DNA from 3 places in the Lelliottia sp. CFBP8978 genome. Region 3 is predicted to be linked to each of the others. Evidence: predicted binding sites of a transcription regulator. Region 3 holds the regulator's gene; each other region holds the start of a gene.
The links. The regulator Fur, encoded in region 3, represses iron uptake genes when iron is present. The targets are predictions, from matches to a motif close to ATAATAATGAGAACNACTATCAA.

Region 1 (4,215 bases), 1.4 Mb from region 3:
CGTAGCGTTAAATTCCCCTCACCCTAACCCTCTCCCCCCAGGGGAGAGGGGACTGATTCAGACGATCTTTCCCCTCGGTTCTTTCTGCAGACAGGACTGCTCCGCCAGCCCTTTTCTCCCGTCACCTTCAGGAGAAGAGACGCCTCCGAACGCTCTTTTCCCCGCCACTTTCAGAAGAGAAGACACCTCCAAACGGTCTTTCCCCCGCCACTTTCAGGAGAAGAGACGCCTCCGGACGCTCTTTTCCCCGCCACCCTCAACGCTCCCGGACGCGTCTTTTCCCCCTCGCCCCTTTGGGGAGAGGGCTGGGGTGAGGGGAGAAGGCCGTGCGAGGAGTAAAGGAACGCCCCTATTTACCCCATAATCTTCGCGAGTTGTCTTCGATCTCGGCGTTAACGCGCCGCTTCTGCATCGTTCTGGTCCAGCTTGTCGAAAGCCCTGCGGCCGACAACAGACGACGATATTGCTCATCGTCAAACGGCATGTGCCACGCGATCGCGCAGGCGTCATACACCGACACATCACTGAGACGCGAGAGCAACTCCAGCGGTGCATCTGCCGACACCTGTCCGGCTAAAATGATGCGATACAGCCAGCCGGTTTTGCCTGCGCTTTGCATCTGAGCGGACATATCGCTGATCCCAAAATGGAAGTTGAGCTTAAAGCATGGGGAGCGCGGCTGCGTGACCTGAATCAGCGCATCTCCCCAACGGAAAATATCGCCGATAAAGACGTTCTGTTCGGTCAGCCCGTCCGTCGACAGATTCTCGCCAAAGGCAGGGGCAACAAATAAATCAGCCTGATCGGGAAACTCTCGCGCCCAGTGGAGATAGTGCTCGCGAGGATAGTGGCACAGCGCGCGCTCAGGCCCGCCGTGGATTTTTTTTTCGGCCTGCTCATCACCCGCCAACCCAAGCTCGGTCAGCGTCAGTTCGCCGTCGAGCTGCACTTTAGCAATCGCGCTCGGGCGGCTGCCGTCGTAGTCCTTTACCTTGCCTGTAAACACATTAACCGGATAGTGCATGTATCGTTGCTCCTTTATGCAGATACAAAAAAAGCGAGTCATCAGACTCGCTTCTCACAGGCTATCGTGCAACCTTATTTTTTAGCGGCGAAACGCGCTGCTGCTTCGTCCCAGTTCACCACGTCCCAGAATGCTTTGATGTAATCAGGGCGACGGTTCTGGAATTTCAGGTAGTAAGCATGTTCCCACACATCCAGGCCCACAATCGGGAAGCCAGATGCGCCAGAAATCGCTTCACCCATCAGCGGGGAGTCCTGGTTAGCGGTAGAAACCACCGCCAGTTTGTCACCTTTCAGTACCAGCCATGCCCAGCCAGAACCGAAACGGGTCGCAGCCGCTTTTTCAAACTCGGCTTTGAAGTTATCCACGGAACCGAAATCGCGCTCGATAGCCGCTTTCAGATCGCCCTGCAGGGTCGTGCCGGTTTTCAGGCCTTTCCAGAACAGGCTGTGGTTAGCGTGACCGCCCGCGTTGTTACGCAGAACGGTTTTCTTGTCAGCGGGCAGTTGATCCAGTTTGGTGATCAGCTCTTCAGCAGACAGGCTGGCGAATTCCGGCAGGCTTTCCAGCGCAGCATTCGCGTTGTTGACATAGGTCTGGTGGTGTTTAGTGTGATGGATTTCCATCGTCTGCTTGTCGAAATGCGGTTCCAGTGCGTCATAGGCATACGGCAGGGATGGCAGTGTATAACTCATAATCCTCTCCATTATTGTCGGGCGGCACAGCTGTTAATGCCGCGTAAGCAGTTGGTTCATTATAGTTAATTAAATGATATTGAAAATGATTATCAATGCCGTAGTTTTTATAAGGTTATTCACTTTTGTACGATGCTAACTTTGCGAGTCCGCTCACGCGGTTAGCGCGCTGACTGTCAGGGACAACAAAAGGGCGGCAACCTTCTGAAGGTTCGCTCACCGCTTAATTTTTACACTCATCGGGATCGGAGGGGAGCCGCGGTACGGTTTGCTGGCTCATTCTGCCGTGGACTATCAGCGCCCTGCTTCTACGCGGCTTTTCGACTACGATGACGCCACTGAACCGGCGTCATTCCTACTTCACGGTTGAAGACCACAGAAAAGTAGTTGCTGTCCTCAAAGCCACAGCGCGTAGACACTTCACTCACCATCAGCTCGGTATGTTGCAGCAAATACTGGGCATGACAGATCCGCAGCTGGCGCAGATAGTGATTCACCGTCATCCCAGTCTGAGTGCGGAACTGCTGGCGCAGCGCTCGTTCGCTGCATTGCTCCCGCTCGCAGAATTTCTCCAGCACAAAGCTCCGGTTCAGGCTGCCCGCCAGGGTGGTAATGAGTTTATCGAGCAACGCTTCTTGCTCATTGGCAGAGGGATTATCCGTCGCGTAACGATAGCGTTTGAGGGTCATCACCAGCTGGGCAAAAAGCAGTTCGGCCATCTCATTCGCGCCCGGTTCAGCTTTCTGGCTCTCCTGCTCAAGCTGAGTGATGACGTGTCGCACCTGAGTCATGCCCGTGCTGCTCAACCGCCAGTGCGGTGCGGTGTGCGCCTCATGAAAGCCGGGAATCAGTCCTGACCAGTCAACGTTCAGTTTGAGTCTTTCAGGGCAATAAATGACATTTTGCAGCACCAGATCGTTCACCGATGCGTAGGAGTGTTTATCTTCAGCGCGAATATAAAACAGATCGCCACGGGTGATGCGCCAGGGACGGTCATTGAGGACGTGCAGCCCGTTACCCCGCCACACCAGCACCAGCTCGTAAAACTCGTGGGTGTGCTCCGCAAAGACATTTTGCGGATAGCGATCGGCGACCGCCACCGCCTGCCCGGCACTGGCAAAGAAATCGGATTTGCGAAGAATTAACGGAGCGCCCACAACTCACCTCAGCGGCTAATAACCTGACATTATTAGCCGCTTTACGGCAAAAAAACGGTGATTCTGCTCGCGTTACTGAAGGGAGGCATCTCTGCCCTGGCGAATATCGCGCGGCGACCAACTAAATTCGCGGCGAAAAAGCGTCGAAAAGTGATTACTGTCACCAAAACCGCAGCGATAAGCGATGTTCGTCACGCTTTCATCGGTATGGCGCAGAAGATGTCGCGCCTTGATAAGACGCAGGCGGTTCAAATAACGCTGCGGCGTTAAGCCGGTATGCTGTTTAAGCTGACGGTGCAACGTCCTGAGCGAAAGCGAAAAGGTATCCGCCACCGTCTCCCAGCACACATCTTCCGCGAAGTGATCTTCCAGCCAGGCCATCAGTAAATTCAGCCGCGCATCATTGTTTTCCGCCCCTTCCACCAGACTGCTGCGCCGCAGAAGAACCAATAATTGCATGAACTGCATTTCGCGGCTGGCACGCGCGTGGGTTTCGTCGTCGTCTTCCGTGTTCTCCATCTGGCCCACCAGCTGACGCACCTGCTGCAGCGTGGTCTGGTTCACCCGCCAGTGCGAAGGGTACTGGCCGTCCTTTTCCTGCGGTAGCAGCTGGTTGACTCCTGACAAAAACTGAAACGCATCCGGCGAACGGTAAAGCACGTTAGTCAGGCACAGGTTATCGGTGTGTTCATACAAGTGCCGGTCATGGTCCCGCACGAAGCACACAGTTCCGCCGCTGATGGTATAGGGCTGGCCATTAAACACGTGAATCCCCGTGCCATGCTCAACAATCACAATTTCATGAAAATCATGATGATGTTCAGGAAATGCCGCCTGAGGGAGCCGTGGCTCAATCGCCACAGGCGAGCTTCCGGAAGGAAAAAAATCCACGCTGTGCAGTACGGTCATAACAGCCACCACCGATGAGAAATGTTCTCAAAATAGTATGTGTTGGCCGCGATGCTCACCTTCAATTTTTGACAGCAATGCGTGCAAAGGCTGTCGGATTTTCAAGAAACGACGGGAAAGATCGGGAAATGCGGTCACCGTCACATGGCCCTCAATCTGCATCAAATCTGGAAACTGTGAACTCCCTCACGTTCATCTTTGCTTTCTTGCCAGCGCCGGAGTGTGCCTGTCAGTGGCAAGAAGGTCCGTTTTTCTTCCCTTTCTTAGACTGTCTCGCAATGACTCTAAGAAGGACCCGATTATGACCTTTCGCCATTGTGTGGCTGTCGATTTAGGCGCATCCAGCGGCCGTGTCATGCTTGCCCGCTACGCGCCTGAGCAGCGCGCACTTTCGCTTCGCGAAATTCATCGCTTCGTTAACGCCCTGCAA
Region 2 (4,215 bases), 1.2 Mb from region 3:
GATGCAATATGCGCTGGTGGTCTCTTATGTGAACGGGGCTGGCGCGCTGTTGCGCACCTTCTCATCGGATCGTAAAGAGGCCATTGAGGAGATTAACGGGATGGACAAAGACGAGTTCTTCGATCACGTCGTGAAGAATCATCCGGCACCACAGGCGCCTCGCTATATCTGGAAAGTCCAGAAAGCCATGGACGCCATGTAATGCCGTTGCCGGACAGCGCCTGGCTGTCCGGCGTCGCTCAGAGAACTTTATTCGCGCGTTCGCGCGCTTCTCGTTCCAGCGAGAAAATAATGCGCTGAAGCTCACGCTCCGGACCCGGTCCGACATTCAGAAAGCGGAAGCTCAGTCGCGGTGTGGTAATGGTTTCGTTTTTGCTGTCCACGACTTTGCGTTCGCTAATGGCAATCAGCTGCGCGTCAAAGTAAAACCGCCCCCAGCCGCCCATATCCAGCTCAATCTGTGAAAAACGCATCCCTTCAACCAGTCCTTCCGGCCTTGGCGTATCCATCAGCGCGCCCATTCCCCCTAACGAGAGATCGAACAGGCGGAAGCGGATCTCTTTTTTATCCGGCATTTTGGCCTTACAGAAATAGGGCGGGTGAAGCGGGGCGTTGATACGGAAATATTCGCGACGCTGTACAAACCACAGGCTGTCCGGCAACGTGGTAATAAACGCTGGCAAACTGAGATAATTACCCTGTTCCACGCGAGGCAGGACAAATTCGACTTTTGCCCCCCGGGTTTCCGCCAGCACGGAGATGTTTTCTGCGCGCAGTATCGCCCGATTTTCATACTCCTGACTGCCCAGGTCGATCACCAGACGCTCCGGCGTGGCTTCAAGGATCTTGCTGATAAACTGATTCGTAGACCAACTGATGCGCACAGGCACTTCACCCTTGTGCAGGTCGCGTAATACCCCTAATACAGCCAGCGGATTTTGCTTCAGGAACTGCTCACTGTAATGACTCACGCCGAATGGCTCCTCGAATATCTGATAGATCGTCATTGCAGTATCGGCAAAGGCGGGCGGAACTTAATACAAACCGGTGAGTTTTTTTTAAAAATGAGAGGTAATTAAGTCGGTGAGAAAAAACAGTTTTAGCGCCTTGTCCTATACTTAGATCACTTGCGCGGGAGGATTTTTCGGCGCATGCGTTTAATCTGCAAGAGGGCATCGCTATGGGTATCATCGCCTGGATTGTTTTTGGTCTGATTGCCGGCGTCATTGCAAAATTCATCATGCCTGGACGGGATGGTGGCGGCTTCATTCTGACCTGTGTCCTTGGGGTTATTGGGGCAGTTGTCGGAGGCTGGCTGGCGACGATGTTTGGCGTCGGAGGCAGTATTAGTGGCTTTAACCTGCACAGTTTCCTGGTCGCTGTGGTGGGCGCAATTGTTGTGCTTGCGGTATTCAGATTACTCAGGCGCGCATAAACACACAGAAACGGCTCTCTCTGAGGGCCGTTTTTTTTGATAGTGATATTGCTTTGTAAATCGAAATGATAATAATTGTCGTTCTTGGTATCAGCTCATAATAAGACGACAATATGAACACCTCAAAGTTTGCGATTTGTGCGTTAGCAGGCGCGGTTACACTGGCATTAAACGGCTCGGCGCTGGCGCAAGAGTCCACCATCGTGGTCACCGATTCGGAACAGGGCAGTGCGCTCCCGATGTGGACAAACAGCGCGACCAAATCCGCCGTTGCGGAGAGTAAAACCCCACAGGTCATCAATACGATTTCCGCGACTGATATCGAACTGCGCCATGCTAACTCGGTCAATGAAATCCTGCGCTACGCCCCGGGCGTCTCGACCGAAGTGCGCGGCAACACCTCGTATATGAGCGAATATAAAATTCGCGGTTTCACCGTTGAGCAAGAGTATTACAACGGACTTCAGCTGCCCTATAACGTCACCGGGAACACCAAAGCGCGCATCGATCCCCTGCTGATTGACAGCGTGGATATTCTCAAAGGGCCCGCGTCGGTGCTCTATGGCGGCGGTTCTCCTGGCGGACTGGTGAATATTCAGGGTAAAAAACCGCAAAAAACGCCGCACACCGAAGTGGGTTTCAACACCGGGACGCGCAATCTGAAAGAAGGCTATCTCGATTCCACCGGACAAATTGCGGACAGCGACTGGAACTATCGTTTACTCGGTAAAGCGGTGGAAGGCGACGATCAACCGCACACCACACGCACCGAGAATTACCTGGTTGCGCCCTCTGTGACCTGGCAGCCAGACAGCCAAACGCGCCTGACAATCGACGCACTGGCGCAAAACAGCCCAAGCCTGACCCCATCTAATCCGCTTCCGCTCTCCTGGCTGCGCTCAAAATACGCCGATCGCCGTGACTATGCGGGGGATGAGTGGAGCGGGTTTAAACAGCGTCAGTGGATGCTGGGCTACAGCTTTGAACATGAATTCGATAATGGCTGGGGCTTTAATCAGAAAGCGCGCTATTTCGATGTGGACACCCATCAGCGCAGCATCTACTCCACCGGTCCGGGCGCTGAAGTCGGGCAACTTAACCGCTTTGCCTACACCACCGATGAAGATCTGAAAAGCGTTAATATTGATAACCAGGTCACCAAAACGGTCACGCTGGGCGACTGGAAGCACCACCTGCTGGCAGGCTTCGACTACCAGAAACTGAATTCCCACTTCCACTATCGCTACGCGGCGAATACGCCGGGTATTGATATGCGCCACCCGGATTATTCACAGGTCAACGAGGGCGATCTTGGGCTTTACACCGCGCAGAAAAACCGCCTGAGCTATCAGCAAAATGGATACTACTTACAGGATCAGATCGAATTCGGCGGGCTGAATTTGCTCGGCAGCCTGCGTTATGACGACTACCGCTCAGTCACCACCGATTACCTGCAAAACGGTGAAAAGGCGTGGGTATCGCAGGATCGCGTTACGAAACGCCTCGGCGCGCTTTATGCGTTTGAAAACGGCATTTCGCCGTTTATCAGCTATTCAGAAGGTTTTGCGCCAGTGTCACCGCAGGGCACTCTGACGGCAAAAGACGTTAAACCCACCACCAGCAAACAGGTTGAGGGCGGGGTGAAATATCTGCTGGAAGAGTACGCCACGACCTTTACCGCGTCGGTGTTTAACATTCGCCAGAAGAATGTCGTGACCACCGACCCCGGTTTCCTCAACTATCGTCAGACAGGGGAAGTGGAATCTAAAGGGGCCGAACTGTCGGTCATCAGCCGTCCGACGGATAACGTGACGTTGATTGCCAACTATGCGTATACCCACGCCATCAACACCGAAGATGACAAGTATCAGGGCAAACGTCCGACGCAGGTTCCGGAGAATGCGTTTAATCTGTGGGGCGATTACACCTTTGATAGCACACCGCTGAAGGGGCTGAACCTGGGCGCCGGCGCCCGCTATACCGGGCCGATGGAAATCGCGCCGGGCAACGATCAGGGAAAACTGGGGGGGACAACCCAGTACGATCTGGCGGCGTCTTATCAGATGGGTGAAATTCTGCCATCGCTGGCAGGACTGACGCTTAAAGCCAGCGCGCAGAACATCACCAACAAAGAGACCTTTACCTGCTACGACGCGACAAACTGTTGGATTGGTCGCGACCGCACGGTTCAGGTTGGGGCAAGTTACAGCTTCTGATCCGTACTTCTTCCTCTCCCCACTGGAGAGAGGGAGAAAAGTCCGTATCAACTTTACTGCGCTGCACTCTGCTGCGGCGCAGGCTCATCGTTTGCCGCTGGCTGTGCGGATGGCAAACTGTCGCACGGTTTCTCTTTCGGGCAGACCCAATCCAGCATCTTCAGCGTCACGCCGTTGGTCCAGCCGAATCCATCCTGCAACGGATATTCGCCGCCGCCACCGCCGGTTCCGGTCGTTGACACATCATACTTCTCCACCAGTTTCTGTTCACGATCGTAGGTATGCTGAACGTTGGTCAGGAAGCGCCAGGTGACGTCCATGGCCACTTTTTTGTGACCGTAGTTTTGCAGGCCTTCTGCCGCTACCCATTGCAACGGCGCCCATCCGTTTGGCGCATCCCACTGCTGGCCGCTGTTGATGGTGGTGGTGGTGATCCCACCCGGTTTTAACAGGCGCGTGGCGGTGGCGTTAGCCACTTTAGCCGCACGTTCTTGCGAGGCGGCACTGACGTACAGCGGGAAGAGCGCAGCGGCGGTAAGCTGATTACGCACTTTTTTGCTCTTC
Region 3 (4,215 bases):
TATCTTATCTGAATACAAGTCGTTGGGATTATAAGGGCTAATCCCAACCGCGGATAGGGTCATGCCCGTGAAGCAGCAAAAGTCGGAATAAACTGGAACCTTGCAGCCGGGCGGCAGAATGGTCAACATAATACCCTAACCTGACATACGTAAAAAAAGAACTTTGCCATGAAATTGAATAGCCGAGCGCAATCTGCACAATCGCCGAACAATAATTCTCCCATCGTACTGGTTCACGGTCTTTTTGGTAGCCTCGATAACCTGGGCGTGCTGGCGCGCGACCTGGTTGCCGATCACTCTATTTTGCAGGTGGATATGCGTAACCATGGCCTTTCAGAGCGAAGCCCTGAAATGACCTATCGCGCGATGGCGCAAGATCTGCTGGAGACGCTGGATGCGAACGGTATCGAAAAAGCCACGCTGATTGGCCATTCAATGGGTGGCAAAGCGGTGATGGCGCTGACGGCACTGGCCCCGGAGCGTATCGACAAACTGGTGGTGATCGATGTCGCGCCTGTCGATTATGACGTGCGCCGCCACGATGAAATCTTTGCCGCCATCAACGCCGTGACCGAAGCCGGAGCGGCCACCCGTCAGCAGGCGGCGCCTGTCATGCGCGAATACCTTGATGAAGAAGGGGTGATTCAGTTTCTGCTGAAATCTTTCGTCGACGGCGAATGGCGTTTTAACGTCCCTGTGCTGTGGGATCAGTACGCTGAAATCGTTGGCTGGGACCCAGTTACGGCCTGGCCGCACCCTACTCTGTTCATTCGCGGCGGCAATTCACCGTACGTCACCGACGCCTATCGCGATACGCTGCTGGCGCAATTCCCGCAGGCGCGTGCGCATGTGATTGCCGGAGCCGGACACTGGGTACATGCCGAAAAACCAGAAGCGGTGCTGCGCGCGATTCGTCGCTATCTCGCTGATAACGCGATTTGATTAAAAAGTCAGCGACTGGTTGCCAGCTGGCCTCCAGTCGTTGGCGTGCTGGTATCCGTGATGTATGATGTCGCGCTCATCGCCCGGGCAATAGCAGGGCTGCTTGTTTTCCCCCGAAGTCTCTGAATCATGGCCAAAGAACAAACGGACCGCACGACATTAGATCTGTTCGCGACTGAACGTCGACCGGGACGACCTAAAACCAATCCGCTATCGCGTGATGAACAGTTGCGTATCAATAAACGCAATCAGCTTAAACGCGACAAAAGTCGTGGGCTTAAACGCGTCGAGCTAAAACTCAACGCGGAAGCTGCAGATGCCTTAAGTGAGCTGGCCGATGCCCGTGAGATCAGCCGCAGCGAGCTTATCGAAGAGATGCTGATGGCGCAGCTCCAGGCATGGCGCAACAGCCAATGATCGCCTGAAATATCATCCTTTCATCACTTTCATGTAGCACAGAGTGCAGTCCGGGCCGATAGCAGTTTCCGCTGACTTCTCTGTTCTGCTATGATTGCCCTTATCCGTGGACAATTCGTGCCACCATACCATTAAGTTTCAAGAGGTTATTTTACTCATGGCAATCATCGGCATTTTCTTCGGCAGCGATACCGGTAATACCGAAAACATCGCAAAAAACATTCAAAAACAGCTTGGTAAAGACGTTGCCGACGTGCATGACATTGCTAAGAGCAGCAAAGAGGATCTCGAAGGTTACGATATTCTGCTGCTTGGCATTCCGACCTGGTACTACGGCGAAGCGCAGTGCGACTGGGATGATTTCTTCCCAACGCTGGAAGAAGTCGACTTCAATGGCAAGCTTGTTGCCCTGTTCGGCTGCGGCGACCAGGAAGATTACGCAGAATACTTCTGCGATGCACTTGGCACCATCCGCGACATTATTGAGCCTCACGGCGCTGTTATCGTCGGTCACTGGCCAACGGCGGGCTACCATTTCGAAGCGTCCAAAGGTCTGGCGGACGACGACCACTTTGTCGGTCTGGCAATTGATGAAGACCGTCAGCCGGAGCTGACCGCCGAGCGAGTGGACAAATGGGTTAAGCAGATCCGTGAAGAACTGCACCTCGATGACATTCTGAACGCCTGACTGAATGTTGAGGCGCGACATAATTTGTTGCGCCTCATTGATAGATAAAACCGATTAAAATAATTGCTACAAATTTTTAACTTTTATCTCCATACCTGTACAATGTCCCCGGGTTAAAGTGGATGCCATCAGACAAGTTTGTTGGCGATACCACGTTTTTATAAGCATACTTTGCTTGAGACTTGCAGTTTTCATTTAGGCGTGGCAGTTCTATAATGAGACGCATTATCCCAAGTGCATTTTCTGTCACTTCTTATTTGAAGTGAATCGTTTAGCAACAGGACAGATTCCGCATGACTGACAACAATACCGCATTGAAGAAGGCTGGCCTGAAAGTTACGCTTCCTCGTTTAAAAATTCTGGAAGTACTGCAAGGTCCGGACAATCATCATGTCAGTGCGGAAGATTTATACAAACGTCTGATCGACATGGGCGAAGAGATTGGACTGGCGACCGTTTATCGCGTCCTGAACCAGTTCGACGACGCCGGGATTGTCACCCGTCATAATTTTGAAGGCGGAAAATCCGTTTTTGAACTGACGCAACAGCATCACCACGATCACCTTATCTGCCTCGATTGCGGCAAGGTGATTGAATTTAGCGACGACTCTATCGAAGCACGCCAGCGTGAAATTGCCACGCGCCATGGCATCCGCCTGACCAACCACAGCCTGTATCTCTACGGCCACTGTGCTGAAGGCGATTGCCGCGAAGAAGAGCACGCGCACGAACCGAAATAATCGCATTTTCATACTCTGAGCCAACCTGACGGTTGGCTTTTTTTTGCCTGTTATAAGACAAAAAGCCCGGTAAGCTGAAGCTTCCGGGCACTTTAGAGCGCGAATGATCTGGCGCGACGTGTTACCGACTGTTGTTGCTGCGGATCTCCTGCCAGATGCGGTCGCAACGCTTTGCCACTTCCTGATCGTTACCCGTTTTACGCGCCTGAATACACGCCTGGTAATCCAGCACGCGAACGTTTTCCTGCGTCGCAAACTGCTCATGCGCTTTCTCTTTTTTCAGCACATTCAGTACGCTCTGGCAGGCTTCGATCTTCTCTGGCGAGCCTTCTGCGGTATTGATACAGGCGCTGTAGGCCTCTTTAAGACGCGAATCTTCTTTAGGTGCCTGGGGCTGTGCGCAGCCAGCCAGTGCCGACGCCAGCGCCGCCACACAGATAATTTTTTTCAGCATAGCCGTCTCCATTCCGGCGAGGTGGGGGGAACACCTCGCCGGCGTGATTATCAGAAGATAGTGAACGGTGCGATGACCATAAATTTCACGTCACGCTCATCCTGGAAGATGTTGCCGTAACCGCCCGCGTAGCTTGGAATATCGGAGTGGTTGTCGTACTGGGTGAAGTGCAGTTTGAACATCGTGCCCTTCGCGCGGCCATCCTGCAGGGTATAAACTGCGTCGAGGCTGTAAGAGGACTCTTTCAGACGATAGTTCGGGTCGTAGTAAGCATCCGGCGTGGCCATATCCGCTGGTTTTGCGTCCCAGGCGTAGGCATAAGATGCCCCAACCGCCCAGCCCGGCAGATTCCAGTTCTTCAGGTCATACATCGCGCCAAAGAAGAGCGCTTTTTCACCGTCGGCGTTGAAGTCAGAGCGGTTATCCCACCAGATATCCAGACGACCGTTTGAAGAGGCGTAGGTTGGGGTCATACGCTGCAGGAAGTAGCCCTGCTGCCCTTCCGCCTTGACGTAGGTTCCTTCGAGACGTAAATCAACCTGGCCAACTTTATAGCCAAAGGTCAGGGCCTGCAGCCAGGCGGTGCCGTCATACAGATCGTTCACGCCGCCATCGCTGACTTTGTCGCGCGTGCCGTAGAACTGATAGCTGGTGGTCAGCGGGCCGCCGACAATATCAAATTTGTAGCTCGCCTTGGCAAAATACTGATCGACATAGCCTTCTGCCTGACCGAACGCGGCTTCCAGCACCAGATCATTTTTGAAGTCATACTTCGCGCCGAGCGAGTGCAGATATTCGACTTTGGTCTTTTTATCGTTCTGATAGAACTTGTCCATCTCGATGTGCCACGGCGCTTTATATTCGTTGGTCCACATATAGGAGAAGCTCAGCGCGCCTGCATCGCCGTAGTCGAAATTAGCTCCGGCTTCTGCCCCCTGGTATGTACCCGGCATGAAACTCCAGTGCGGCGCTAA

Region 1: a site for Fur is predicted at 1,793-1,815, ahead of sodA (superoxide dismutase [Mn]). Genes of this name have one in related genera too.
Region 2: a site for Fur is predicted at 1,507-1,529, ahead of SOM82_RS11800 (TonB-dependent siderophore receptor). Genes of this name have one in related genera too.

The regions. Positions count from the first base shown of each region.
Region 1 covers NZ_CM188253.1:4,366,452-4,370,666, forward strand. The annotation lists gene cpxA (envelope stress sensor histidine kinase CpxA) at 1-5, shown strand, start outside; gene yiiM (6-hydroxyaminopurine reductase) at 350-1,024, opposite strand; gene sodA (superoxide dismutase [Mn]) at 1,099-1,719, opposite strand; gene rhaR (HTH-type transcriptional activator RhaR) at 2,028-2,876, opposite strand; gene rhaS (HTH-type transcriptional activator RhaS) at 2,949-3,785, opposite strand; gene rhaB (rhamnulokinase) at 4,087-4,215, shown strand, end outside.
Region 2 covers NZ_CM188253.1:2,496,016-2,500,230, reverse strand. The annotation lists gene emtA (membrane-bound lytic murein transglycosylase EmtA) at 1-202, shown strand, start outside; gene ycgR (flagellar brake protein YcgR) at 240-971, opposite strand; gene SOM82_RS11805 (GlsB/YeaQ/YmgE family stress response membrane protein) at 1,181-1,435, shown strand; gene SOM82_RS11800 (TonB-dependent siderophore receptor) at 1,549-3,651, shown strand; gene SOM82_RS11795 (alpha,alpha-trehalase) at 3,705-4,215, opposite strand, start outside.
Region 3 covers NZ_CM188253.1:1,318,788-1,323,002, reverse strand. The annotation lists gene ybfF (esterase) at 169-942, shown strand; gene ybfE (LexA regulated protein) at 1,072-1,359, shown strand; gene fldA (flavodoxin FldA) at 1,517-2,047, shown strand; gene fur (ferric iron uptake transcriptional regulator) at 2,341-2,787, shown strand; gene chiQ (ChiQ/YbfN family lipoprotein) at 2,909-3,238, opposite strand; gene chiP (chitoporin ChiP) at 3,292-4,215, opposite strand, start outside.